Regions from separate parts of the Streptomyces sp. NEAU-174 genome, predicted to be linked through region 1. Evidence: riboswitches for the same ligand, from Rfam matches in the RefSeq annotation. Region 1 holds a riboswitch; the other holds the start of a gene.
What was found. Region 1 has a riboswitch for thiamine pyrophosphate ahead of ACT2CW_RS09580 (thiamine ABC transporter substrate-binding protein). Riboswitches for the same ligand answer to the same signal wherever they lie in the genome.
Positions count from the first base shown of each region.

Region 2: linked by a shared signal. The riboswitch ahead of thiO (glycine oxidase ThiO) and the one ahead of ACT2CW_RS09580 (thiamine ABC transporter substrate-binding protein) in region 1 are both predicted to bind thiamine pyrophosphate.

Region 1 is NZ_JBQTCE010000003.1:50,064-55,892, forward strand. It holds gene ACT2CW_RS09575 (ABC transporter permease) at 1-1,605, opposite strand, end outside; gene ACT2CW_RS09580 (thiamine ABC transporter substrate-binding protein) at 1,701-2,774, opposite strand; TPP riboswitch at 2,770-2,874, opposite strand; gene rlmN (23S rRNA (adenine(2503)-C(2))-methyltransferase RlmN) at 2,948-4,054, opposite strand; gene ACT2CW_RS09590 (phosphatidate cytidylyltransferase) at 4,127-5,302, opposite strand; gene frr (ribosome recycling factor) at 5,302-5,829, opposite strand, start outside.
Region 2 is NZ_JBQTCE010000005.1:201,099-206,927, forward strand. It holds gene ACT2CW_RS16570 (NAD(P)/FAD-dependent oxidoreductase) at 60-1,241, opposite strand; TPP riboswitch at 1,745-1,858, shown strand; gene thiO (glycine oxidase ThiO) at 1,934-3,109, shown strand; gene thiS (sulfur carrier protein ThiS) at 3,106-3,306, shown strand; gene ACT2CW_RS16585 (thiazole synthase) at 3,315-4,217, shown strand; gene ACT2CW_RS16590 (SRPBCC domain-containing protein) at 4,428-4,886, shown strand; gene pknB (Stk1 family PASTA domain-containing Ser/Thr kinase) at 4,975-5,829, shown strand, end outside.

The DNA of each region.
Region 1 (5,829 bases):
TCCGGAACGGTCGGTGCGGATGCGCTCGAGCGCCAGCAGCGATCCGGCGCAGACCAGCATCAGGATCGTGCTCAGGGCCATCGCCTGCCCGTAGGTGAGCTGTCCGGCCCGGCCCAGGAAGCGGGCGATGGCCACCGGGAGGGTCGGATGGTCGGGACGCGCGATGAAGACCGTCGCCCCGAACTCGCCCAGGGACACGGCGAACGCGAAGCCCGCCGCGACCGCCACGGCCCGTCCGACCAGCGGCAGGTCCACCTCCCGCCAGACCTTCCACGGTGACGCCCCGAGCACGGCCGCCGCCTCCCGGAGCCGGTGGTCCACCGCGCGCAGCACCGGCAGCATGGTCCGTACGACGAAGGGGACGCCCACCAGGGCCTGGGCCAGCGGCACCAGGACCCAGGAGGCGCGCAGGTCCAGCGGGGGCTCGTCCAGGGCGATCAGGAAGCCGAATCCCACCGTGACGGCCGAGGTCCCCAGCGGCAGCATCAGCAGCGCGTCGAAGCCCCGTACCAGCCTGCCCGCCTTACGGGTGAGCGCGGCGGCGGCGAGACCGCCCACGACGAGGGCGAAGACGGTGGCGACCGCCGCGTACCACAGGGAGTTCCCGACGGCCTCCATGGGCGCCACGAAGAAGGTGCCCCCGCTGTCGGCGGAGGACCGCAGCGCCTCGTAGTAGGTGAAGCCGTAGCCGTCCGGTCCGTTCAGCGAACGCTCCGCCAGCACCGCGAGCGGGGTCACGATCAGCAGCGCGACCACCGCCAGCACGCCCCACAGCAGCGCCCACTGGGCCGGGCCCTTCGGGCGGCGCGCGGTGCGGCCCGGGTCGACGAGCCGCAGGGCGCTCTCGCGGCGCCTTACGGTCCACGCGTGCAGGGCCAACACGGCCGCGACCGCGGCGAACTGGACGAGGGTCAGCACCGCGGCCGTGGGGAGGTCGAGCAGCTGCGCGGTCTCCCGGTAGATCGCCACCTCCAGGGTGGCGTAGCGGGGGCCGCCCAGGATCTGGATCACGCCGAAGGAGGTGAAGGTGAACAGGAACACCATCAGCGCGGCGGCGGCCACTGCGGGCGCCAGCGCGGGCAGCGTCACCCGGCGCCAGGCCGAGAGCCGGCTCGCGCCGAGCACCCGCGCGGCCTCCTCCTGGCGCGGGTCGAGCTGGGCCCACAGCCCGCCCACGGTCCGGACGACGACCGCGTAGTTGAAGAAGACATGGGCCAGGAGGATCGCCCAGACGGAGGTGTCGAGCCGCACCCCCCACAGCTCGTCCAGCAGCCCGCCCCGGCCGAGCAGGGCCAGGAAGGCCGATCCGGCGACGACGGTCGGCAGGACGAACGGCACGGTCACCACGGCCCGCAGCAGCCCCTTGCCGGGGAAGTCGAAGCGGGCGAAGACATAGGCGCCGGGCAGCGCCACCGCGAGCGTGAGGGCGGTCGACGCGACCGCCTGCCAGCAGGTGAACCACAGGACGTCCAGCGTCGCCGGATCGCTCACCACCTCGGAGATCCGACCGAACCGCCACCGCCCGTCGACGCGCAGCCCCCGGGTGACGATGGCGGCCACGGGATAGGCGAAGAAGACCGCGAAGAAGGCGAGCGGCACCGCCATCAGAGCGAGCCGGAGGGCGGTCGCGCGACGGCCGCCGCGGTCCGCCCTGTCACCCTTACGGTGACCGTCGGCCGCCTTACGGTTCTCTCGGGGCTCTACAGGACCAGCGAGGACCATGTCTTGACCCACGACTCACGGTTCTTGGCGATCTTCTGCGGCGCCAGGGTGGCCGAGTCGGCGATCCTGACCCCGTATCGGGTGAACAGCTCCGGCAGTTCGGCGTCCTCGCGCGCCGGGTTGACGTACATGTTCAGCGGGACGTCCTCCTGGAACCGCTTGCTCAGCAGGAAGTCCAGCAGCGCCTTGCCGCCCTTGGTGTTGCCCGCGCCGTTCAGCAGCCCGGCGAACTCCACCTGCCGGAAGCAGGTGCCCGTCGCCACCCCGGTGGGGGCCTTCGCGGGCTTGCTCTTGGCGTCGGCCACCTCGGCGGGCGGGCTGGAGGCGTAGGAGACGACGAGCGGCCGGTCGCCCTTGCCGCCGCCGGCCGAGCCGGAGAACCGGTCGTAATACGCCTGCTCCCAGCCGTCGACGACCTCGACCCCGTTGGCCCGCAGCTTCTTCCAGTAGCCCTTCCAGCCGTCGTCGCCGTACTTCGCGGCCGTGGCGAGGAGGAAGCCGAGACCGGGGGACGAGGTGGCCGCGTTCTCGGTGACCAGAAGGTTCTTGTAGGCGGGCTTGGTCAGATCGTCCAGCGTCCGGGGCGGCGTCAGCTTCTTGTCGGCGAAGTACTTCCGGTCGTAGTTGACGCAGATGTCGCCGAAGTCGACGGGGGTGACGCGGTGCTCGGCCCGGTCGAGCCGAAGGGCCGCCGGGACCTTGTCGAGGCCCTTCGCCGTGTAGGGGGTGAACAGGTCGTTGTCGAGCGCGCGGGAGAGGAGGGTGTTGTCGACGCCGAAGAACACATCGCCCTGGGGGTGGCCCTTGGACAGGATCGCCTGGTTGACGGCGGCTCCGGCGTCGCCCCCGGCCTGCACGCGCACCTTGTAGCCGGTCTCCTTGGTGAACTCCTTGAGGACCGCCTTGGAGGCCGCGAACGAGTCATGCGTGACCAGGGTGACCGTCTTGGAGTCCGAGCCGCTCTTGGTGTCCTCGCCGCAGCCGGCGAGCGCGCTCAGTGCCAGTGCGCCGAGGAGGGCGGCGGAGATGGCACGCCGAAGCTGGCTGTTCATGGTGATGCTGACTCCCTACGCCGGTATGACCCGGATCAGGTCCGAGGGTCTGCGGCCGTGCCGCACTCTCAGCGCTCTGAGCGCTCCCCTGTCGGAATGTTCACTTGTACGGATGTGCGTTTCTATGACGATCGCATGATGCGACGATGCCCAGGCACCGTATCAGCCGGTGCTCAGCGCTCCGAAGCCGCCAGCTGCCCGCAGGCCCCGTCGATCTCCTGGCCCCGGGTGTCCCGGACGGTCACCGGCACCCCATGGGCCTCCAGGGCCGCCACGAACGCCTTCTCGTCCTCGGGCCGGGACGCCGTCCACTTGGAGCCGGGCGTCGGGTTGAGCGGGATGAGGTTCACATGCACCCGGTGGCTCTTGAGCAGCCGACCGAGCAGATCGGCGCGCCACGCCTGGTCGTTGATGTCCTTGATCAGCGCGTACTCGATGGAGATCCGGCGGCCGGACTTCTCCGCGTACTCCCACGCGGCGTCCAGGACCTCGCGCACCTTCCAGCGGGTGTTGACCGGCACGAGGGTGTCGCGCAGCTCGTCGTCGGGCGCGTGCAGCGACACCGCGAGCCGGCACTTGAAGCCCTCGTCGGCGAACCGCAGCATCGCCGGGACGAGGCCGACGGTGGAGACGGTGATACCGCGCTGCGACAGGCCGATGCCGTCGGGCTCGGGGTCGGTGAGCCGGCGGATGGCGCCGACGACGCGGTTGTAGTTGGCCAGCGGCTCGCCCATGCCCATGAAGACGATGTTGGACAGCCGGGCCGGGCCACCGGGGATCTCCCCGTCCCGCAGGGCCCGCATCCCGTCGACGATCTGGTGCACGATCTCGGCGGTGGACAGATTGCGGTCCAGCCCCGCCTGCCCGGTGGCGCAGAACGGGCAGTTCATCCCGCACCCCGCCTGTGAGCTGATGCACATGGTGACCCGGTCCGGGTAGCGCATCAGAACGGACTCCACGAGCGTGCCGTCGAACAGCCGCCACAGCGTCTTGCGCGTGGTGTCGTCGTCACAGCTGATGTGCCGCACCACGCTCATCAGCTCCGGCAGCAGCCCGGCGGCCAGCTTCTCGCGCGCCGCGGCGGGGATGTCGGTCCACTGAGCGGGGTCGTCGGCATAGCGCGCGAAGTAGTGACGCGACACCTGACCTGCCCGGAAGGGCTTCTCCCCGAGGGCGGCGACGGCCTCCCGGCGCTCGGCGGGCGTGAGGTCGGCAAGATGCCGCGGGGGCTTCTTGGCCCCACGCGGCGCGACGAAGGTGAGTTCTCCGGGCTTAGGCATGGTTCACCCAGTGTCGCAGACGTACGAAGGGCCCCGCGCCGGGAGTGGCGCGGGGCCCGTGAGCGGGCGTGGTCAGCCGCCGCCCACGAAGATCACCAGCAGCAGCCACACCACCGGGGCGGTGGGCAGCAGCGAGTCGAGCCGGTCCATGATCCCGCCATGGCCGGGCAGCAGCTTGCCCATGTCCTTGATGCCGAGATCGCGCTTGATCATGGACTCGCCGAGGTCGCCGAGGGTCGCGCTGACCGCGGCGGCGAGGCCGAGCAGCAGGCCCTGCCACCAGACGCCGTCGTCGATGAGGTACTGCATGCACAGGACGCCCGCGACCATCGCGAAGGTCACCGCGCCCAGCAGCCCCTCGCGGGTCTTGCCGGGGCTGATGCGCGGAGCCAGCGGATGCTTTCCGAAGCGCCAGCCCACCGCGTACGCACCGGTGTCGCTGACCACGGTCAGCAGCAGGAAGGTCAGGACCCGCCACGGGCCGTCGTCGGTGTCGAGCATCAGCGCCACGAAAGTGGCCAGAAACGGCACGTAGAAGGCGGCGAAGACGCCCGCCGTGACATCCCTGAGGTAGTTGTCGGGCGGCTCGGTCATCCGCCAGACCAGCACCGCGAGCGCCGTAAGGGCGACCGCCACCACCGCGCCCTGGGCACCGCGCACATAGCCGGCGACGACCATGGCGACCCCGCCGACGGCGAGCGGCACCAGGGGGACCCGGATGTCCTTGCGCTCGGTCAGCCGCGAGGTCAGCTCCCAGAGCCCGACCACCACCGCGACCGCCACCACGCCGACGAACACAGGCTTGTAGATGAAGAGCGAGGCCAAGATGATCACACCGAGGCCGATGCCCACCCCTATCGCGGCCCGCAGATTCCGGCCCGCGCTCTTCTTGCCCTGCCCGGCGCCGGCGCCGCCCGCGCCGTCGGCAGGGGCCGGGTCGGGCGCGGGGTCGGGGGGCGTCGGCCGACGACCGGCGGGCTGCCGGGGGCCGGGCTGCGGCTCCCGCTCGTCGCGGAAGAGGGGGCCGCTCTGCCGAGCGGCCCCCCGGTCACGGTCGGCGGCCTCGCCGGAGTCGCCGCCTGCGTGGGGCACGGTGGGCATGGGGCGAGTTTGCGCCGCCTCACCCACCTCATGCGCGGGACCCGCCGAAGAAGTGGGCACCTCCCAGCCATAGCCGGGGGAGGTGCCCTGGCCGCCCGGTCCCCGGAGTCCGGCGCTTGGTGGGGCCCCCCAGGAAGAGTCGTTCATCAGACCTCGAGCAGCTCGGCTTCCTTGTGCTTGAGCAGCTCATCCACCTGCGCGACATACTTCGCCGTGGTGTCGTCGAGCTCCTTCTCCGCGCGGCGCCCCTCGTCCTCGCCGACCTCGCCGTCCTTGATCAGCTTGTCGATGGACTCCTTGGCCTTGCGGCGGACGCTGCGGATCGAGATCTTCGCGTCCTCGCCCTTGCCCTTGGCGACCTTGATGAACTCCTTGCGGCGCTGCTCGGTGAGCTCGGGGAACACCACACGGATGATGTTGCCGTCATTGCTCGGGTTGACGCCCAGATCGGAGTCCCGGATCGCCTGCTCGATATTGCGGAGCGCGGTCTTGTCAAACGGCGTGACCACGGCCATCCGCGGCTCCGGCACCGAGAACGACGCCAGCTGATTGATCGGCGTCAGCGCACCGTAGTAGTCCGCCACGATCTTGTTGAACATCGCCGGGTGCGCACGCCCGGTGCGGATCGCGGCGAAGTCCTCCTTGGCGACCACAACGGCCTTCTCCATCTTCTC
Region 2 (5,829 bases), on a different contig from region 1:
GCCGCCCGCCACGCCCCCGGGCGCGTCGGCCGGTGGCCGACCGGCGGTCGGCCCGCCGGTCAGAGGACGGCCGACTTCAGCGGCACCGAGGGATCCTCGGCCCGCGTCCGGTCCAGCCGGGCGCCGCGCTCGATCAGCTTGCGCCCCTGGGCCAGATCGCGCGGACGGCCGACGGCCAGCAGGGCGACCAGGGCGCCCTCGCGCAGCCAGCACACCGACCAGGCAGCGCCCGCCGGATCGCCGCGCCAGACCAGCTCGTCGGCCTCCGAGTGGTGCCCGGCGTACTGCACGAAGCGCCCGAACTGCTCGGACCAGAAGTACGGCACCGGGTCGTAGACCACACCGGGGAAGTGGGCCGCCGTCCGGCTCCCCACCACGTTGGCGGCGACGGTGCGCGGGCCCTGGAGCGCGTTGTCCCAGTGGTGCACCAGCAGTCGCGTTCCGTAGCGGGCGGACGGGAAGGAGGCGCAGTCGCCGACCGCGTAGACGTCCGGCGCGGAGGTGCGCAGCCGGTCGTCGGCGGCGACGGAGCGGTCCTCGGCCAGCTCCACGCCCGAGCCCGCGAGCCAGACCGTGGTGGGCCTGGCCCCGATCCCGACGACCACCGCGCCCGCGCGCAGCCGGGTGCCGTCGCCGAGCAGCAGCCCGCTCTCGTCGACCGAGGCCACTCGGGCGCCGGTGACCAGCCGGGCGCCGTAGTCCTCGTACCAGGCCGCCATGGGGGCCGCGACCTCGGCCGGGAGCGCGCCCGCCAGCGGCCGGTCGGCGGCCTCGACGACAGTCACGGCGCAGCCCGCCTCGCGTGCCGCGGTGGCGAACTCCGCGCCGATCCAGCCCGCCCCCACGACCGCGATCTCGCGCTGCCGGGCGAGCACCGGGCGCAGCCGCTCGGCGTCGTCCAGCGTGCGCAGCAGATGGACGCCGGGCTCTCCTTCGCTGCCCGGCAGCGGGATCGGCTCGGCGCCGGTGGCGATCACCAGGATGTCGTACGGGAGCTGGCCGGTCGCGGTCTCGACGAGCCGCTTGTCCGGGCGCAGGCCGGTGACCTCGACGCCGAGCCGCAGGCCGATGCCGAGCCCGACGAAGTCCACGTCGAGCGTCGAGCCCTCGGCCTTTCCGAGCAGTACGGCCTTGGACAGCGGGGGGCGGTCGTAGGGCTGGTGGGGCTCCGCGCCCAGCAGGACGATCTCCCCGGTCCAGCCGTGTTCGCGCAGCGCGACGGCGGTTTGTACGCCCGCCATGCCCGCGCCGACGATCACCACGCGCTGTCCGGGGCCGTTCGAGGACGGCTTCGTCGTCGTCTCATCGCTCACACGATCACTGTATTGCGGCTGGTGGGGCGGACTGGAGAGCGGCTTGCGAGAGGTCGGACACAGAGTGGGGGGCGGAGGGGGGTGGGTGGGGGCGCGGGGCTGGGCGGGGTGCGGGTTGTGGGCGCCTCCGGCGGTGAGCCCCCACCCCGCCCCTCCCCGAAACGACGGGGCTCCGCCCCCTCGCCCCCCACCGGGGCTCCGCCCCGGACCCCGCTCCTCAAACGCCGGAGGGGCTGGGAGTGCGGGGGCTCCCCCCGAACCCGCTCCTCAAGCGCCGGAGGGGCTGCGGGTGCGGGGCGCTGGGGCTGTGGGGGCTCCGCCGCCCGGGCACGGTCCTCAAGGTCCCCCAGCTGGCGCTGGGGGTGCCCGCTGGAGGGGGTGGGGGCGGCTGGTCTTTCGGGGGGTTCGGGGCGCGTACTAGGGTGGCGGGGCAGAGCACTCGCGGGAGCCCGGGCGGACCGGGCTGAGAGGGAGGCTGGAACGGCCTCCGACCGTACGAACCTGATCCGGGTCATGCCGGCGAAGGGAGGGGCAGCGTGTCCACGCACGCACCAGGTCTCGACGACGGACCTCATACCTCGGGCGGGCCGCCAACCGGCGGACGTTACGACGCCCTCGTCATCGGGGGCGGCATCATCGGGCTGGTCACCGCCTGGCGGGCGGCTCAGCGCGGGCTGCGTACCGCGCTCGTCGACCCGGCGCCCGGCGGCGGAGCCGCCTGGGTCGCGGCCGGGATGCTGGCGGCCGTCACCGAGCTGCACTACGGCGAGCAGACCCTGCTCGGCCTCAACATGGCCTCCGCGCGCCGCTATCCGGACTTCGTGGCGGAGCTGGAGGAGGCCGGCGGCCATGACGTGGGCCACCGGGTGAGCGGCACGCTCGCCGTCGCGTTCGACGCCGACGACCGCGCCCATCTGCGCGAACTCCACACCTTCCAGCAGGGGCTCGGGCTGGAGTCCGAGTGGCTGACGGGGCGTGAATGCCGCCGTCTGGAACCGATGCTCTCGCCGGGCGTACACGGCGGGCTGCGTGTCGCCGGTGACCACCAGGTGGATCCGCGGCGGCTGACGGCGGCCCTGCTCACCGCGTGCGAGCGGGCCGGGGTCGCCTTCCACCGCCACCGCGCGGAGCGGCTGCTGCTGGACGGCGACCGCGCCACCGGGGTCGAGCTCACTGGGGGTACGCGCCTGGCCGCCGAGCGGACCGTACTGGCCGCGGGCAGCCTCAGCGGACGGCTCGCGGGCGTTCCTGAGGACGTCCTGCCGCCCGTACGGCCCGTCAAGGGGCAGGTGGTGCGGCTGTCGGTGCCCGAGCGGTACGCGCCGTTCCTCTCCCGGACCGTACGGGCCGTGGTGCGCGGCGGGCCGGTCTACCTGGTGCCGCGCGAGAACGGCGAGCTGGTCATCGGCGCGACCAGCGAGGAGCTGGGCTGGGACACCACGGTCACCGCGGGCGGGGTGTACGAACTGCTGCGGGACGCCCATGAGGTGGTGCCCGGCATCACCGAACTGCCGCTGGTGGAGACGTCCGCCGGACTGCGCCCCGGCTCCCCCGACAACGCCCCGATGCTCGGCCCGACCGCGCTGCCCGGGCTGTTGCTGGCCACCGGCCACTTCCGCAACGGTGTGCTCCTCACCCCGATCACCGGCGATGTCATGGCCGAGGCCCTCACCAGCGGAGAACTCCCCCCGGAGGCCCGGCCGTTCAGCCCGCGGCGCTTCGCGGCTCCCCCGGCGGCGTCCTCTCCCGGCGCCCCCGGCGCCGCGCACTCCCCAGCACAGGAGCAGCACACATGACCGTCTCCGTCAACGGCGAGCCTCGCGAGGTGCCCGAGGGCACCACGCTCGACCGGCTCGTCGCGACCCTCACCCAGGCGCCCTCGGGTGTCGCCGCCGCCGTCAACGAGACGGTTGTCCCGCGCACCCAGTGGTCCGCGACCTCGCTCGGCGACGGTGATCGCGTCGAGGTCCTCACCGCGGTCCAAGGAGGCTGATCCCACCTATGGCTCCCACTACGACCACCACGACGACCACCACGGCCACCACAGCCGTCACTGCCACCCCCGACGCCACGACGGCCCACGGCGCCGCCGACCGCGCCTCGCTCACCGCGTCGGATCCGCTCACCATCGCCGGGACCGACTTCGGCTCCCGGCTGATCATGGGCACTGGCGGCGCGCCCAGCCTGGAGATCCTGGAGCGCTCGCTGCTGGCCTCGGGCACCGAGCTGACGACCGTCGCGATGCGGCGGCTCGACCCGACGGTGCAGGGGTCCGTGCTCTCCGTGCTCAACCGGCACGGGATCCGCCCGCTGCCCAACACCGCCGGGTGTTTCACCGCCGGTGAGGCCGTGCTCACCGCCCGCCTCGCCCGGGAGGCGCTGGGCACGGACTGGGTGAAGCTGGAGGTGGTCGCCGATGAGCGCACCCTGCTCCCCGATCCGATCGAGCTGCTGGACGCCGCCGAGACCCTGGTGGACGACGGGTTCACGGTCCTGCCGTACACCAACGACGATCCGATCCTGGCCCGGAAGCTGGAGGACGTCGGCTGCGCCGCGATCATGCCGCTCGGCTCCCCGATCGGCTCCGGGCTCGGCATCCGCAATCCGCACAACTTCCAGCTGATCACCGAGCGCGCCACCGTGCCGGTGATCCTGGACGCGGGCGCGGGCACGGCGTCGGACGCCGCGCTGGCCATGGAGCTGGGGTGCGCGGCGGTGATGCTGGCCTCGGCCGTCACCCGGGCCCAGGAGCCGGAGCTGATGGCGGGGGCGATGCGGTACGCGGTCGAGGCGGGCCGGCTGGCCCATCGGGCGGGCCGGATCCCGCGCCGCCACTTCGCCGAGGCGTCGAGCCCGGCCGAGGGCTTGGCCGCCCTGGATCCCGAGCGCCCGGCCTTCGGCTGAGCGCTCCGCTGGAAGTGTCACGATGCGTCGCCGGCCGACCGCGGCGCCGTCGTGGCTGGTCGCGCCCCCGCGCGGCGGAGCCGCACATCGACACAGCCCCGCGCCCCTTCGGGGCGCTGCCCGAACCGTGGCCCTCGGCCGCCCATGTCCGGGCCCCCGTGGGGCCCTACCGTGGAGGGAGGGAGCAGCCCACAGCCGGAGGTGGTCGCCGTGACCGTGACCGTGGACGACCGGATCGAGCGCGAGGTGTACGTACCGGCGCCGATCGACCGGGTGTGGCGGGTGCTGACCACGCCCGAGCACATCCGCGCCTGGTACGCCCCCGGCGGCTGCGAGATCGATCCGCACCCCGGCGGGCGGCTCCGGTTCCGCTGGGACGAGCACGGAGAGTTCCACGGCATGGTCGAGCGGGCGGTTCCGGACGCCCTCTTCCGCTTCCGGCTGGCCCTGGAGCCCGATCACGCCCCCTCGGACCCCGGCGAAGCCACGCTCGTGGAGTTCGCGCTCTCGCCCGAGGGGCCGGGCACCCGGCTGCGGTTCGCGGAGAGCGGTATCCGCGCCCTGGCCGTCCCCGACGACGCCAAGGCCAAGCACGCCGAGTACGCCACGCTGTCCTGGACCTCCGCGCTGGAGGAGCTGGCCGCGATCGCCGCCGCGTCGCACAACTGACCCGCCGGTGTCACCGTTCCGCTGCAAGTACGCGCCCCACCTGGGGCGGCCGGTCCTGGCCGATATCGGCGCCTCGTAGACTTCCCCCGTGGATACGACCCTCCAGGACCCCCTCGTCGGGCAGGAGCTCGACGGCCGCTACCGCATCGACGCGCGGATCGCCGTTGGCGGGATGGCGACGGTCTACCGGGCCGTCGACACCCGGCTGGACCGCGTGCTCGCGCTGAAGGTGATGCATCAGAGCCTCGCCTCGGACGCCGCCTTCGTCGAGCGCTTCATCCGGGAGGCGAAGTCCGTCGCGAGACTCGCGCACGCCAATGTGGTCGCCGTCTACGACCAGGGAGCGGACGGCGGCCATGTCTATCTGGCCATGGAGTACGTCTCCGGCTGCACCCTGCGCGATGTGCTCCGCGGGCGCGGGGCGCTGCATCCGCGCGCCGCGCTGGACATCCTGGAGCCGGTGCTGGCCGCGCTCGGGGCGGCCCATCGCGCCGGTTTCGTCCACCGGGACATGAAGCCCGAGAACGTGCTGATCGGGGACGACGGCCGGGTCAAGGTCGCCGACTTCGGCCTGGTCCGGGCGGTGGACACCAACACCAGCGCCTCCACGGGCAGCGTCCTCGGCACCGTCTCGTATCTCGCGCCCGAGCAGATCGAGCACGGCACGGCCGACACCCGCGCCGATGTCTACGCCTGTGGTGTGGTGCTGTACGAGATGCTGACCGGCGCCAAGCCGCACGGCGGCAGCACCCCGGCGCAGGTCCTCTACCAGCATCTGAACGAGGACGTCCCGCCGCCCTCCGCCCTCGCGCCCGGGGTTGCCCCGGAGCTGGACGCGCTGGTGGCCTCGGCCACCGCGCGCGCCGTCGAGGCGCGCCCCGCCGACGCCGTCGCGCTGCTGAGCACGGCTCGGGCGGTGCGGGCCGCGCTGACCGACGACCAG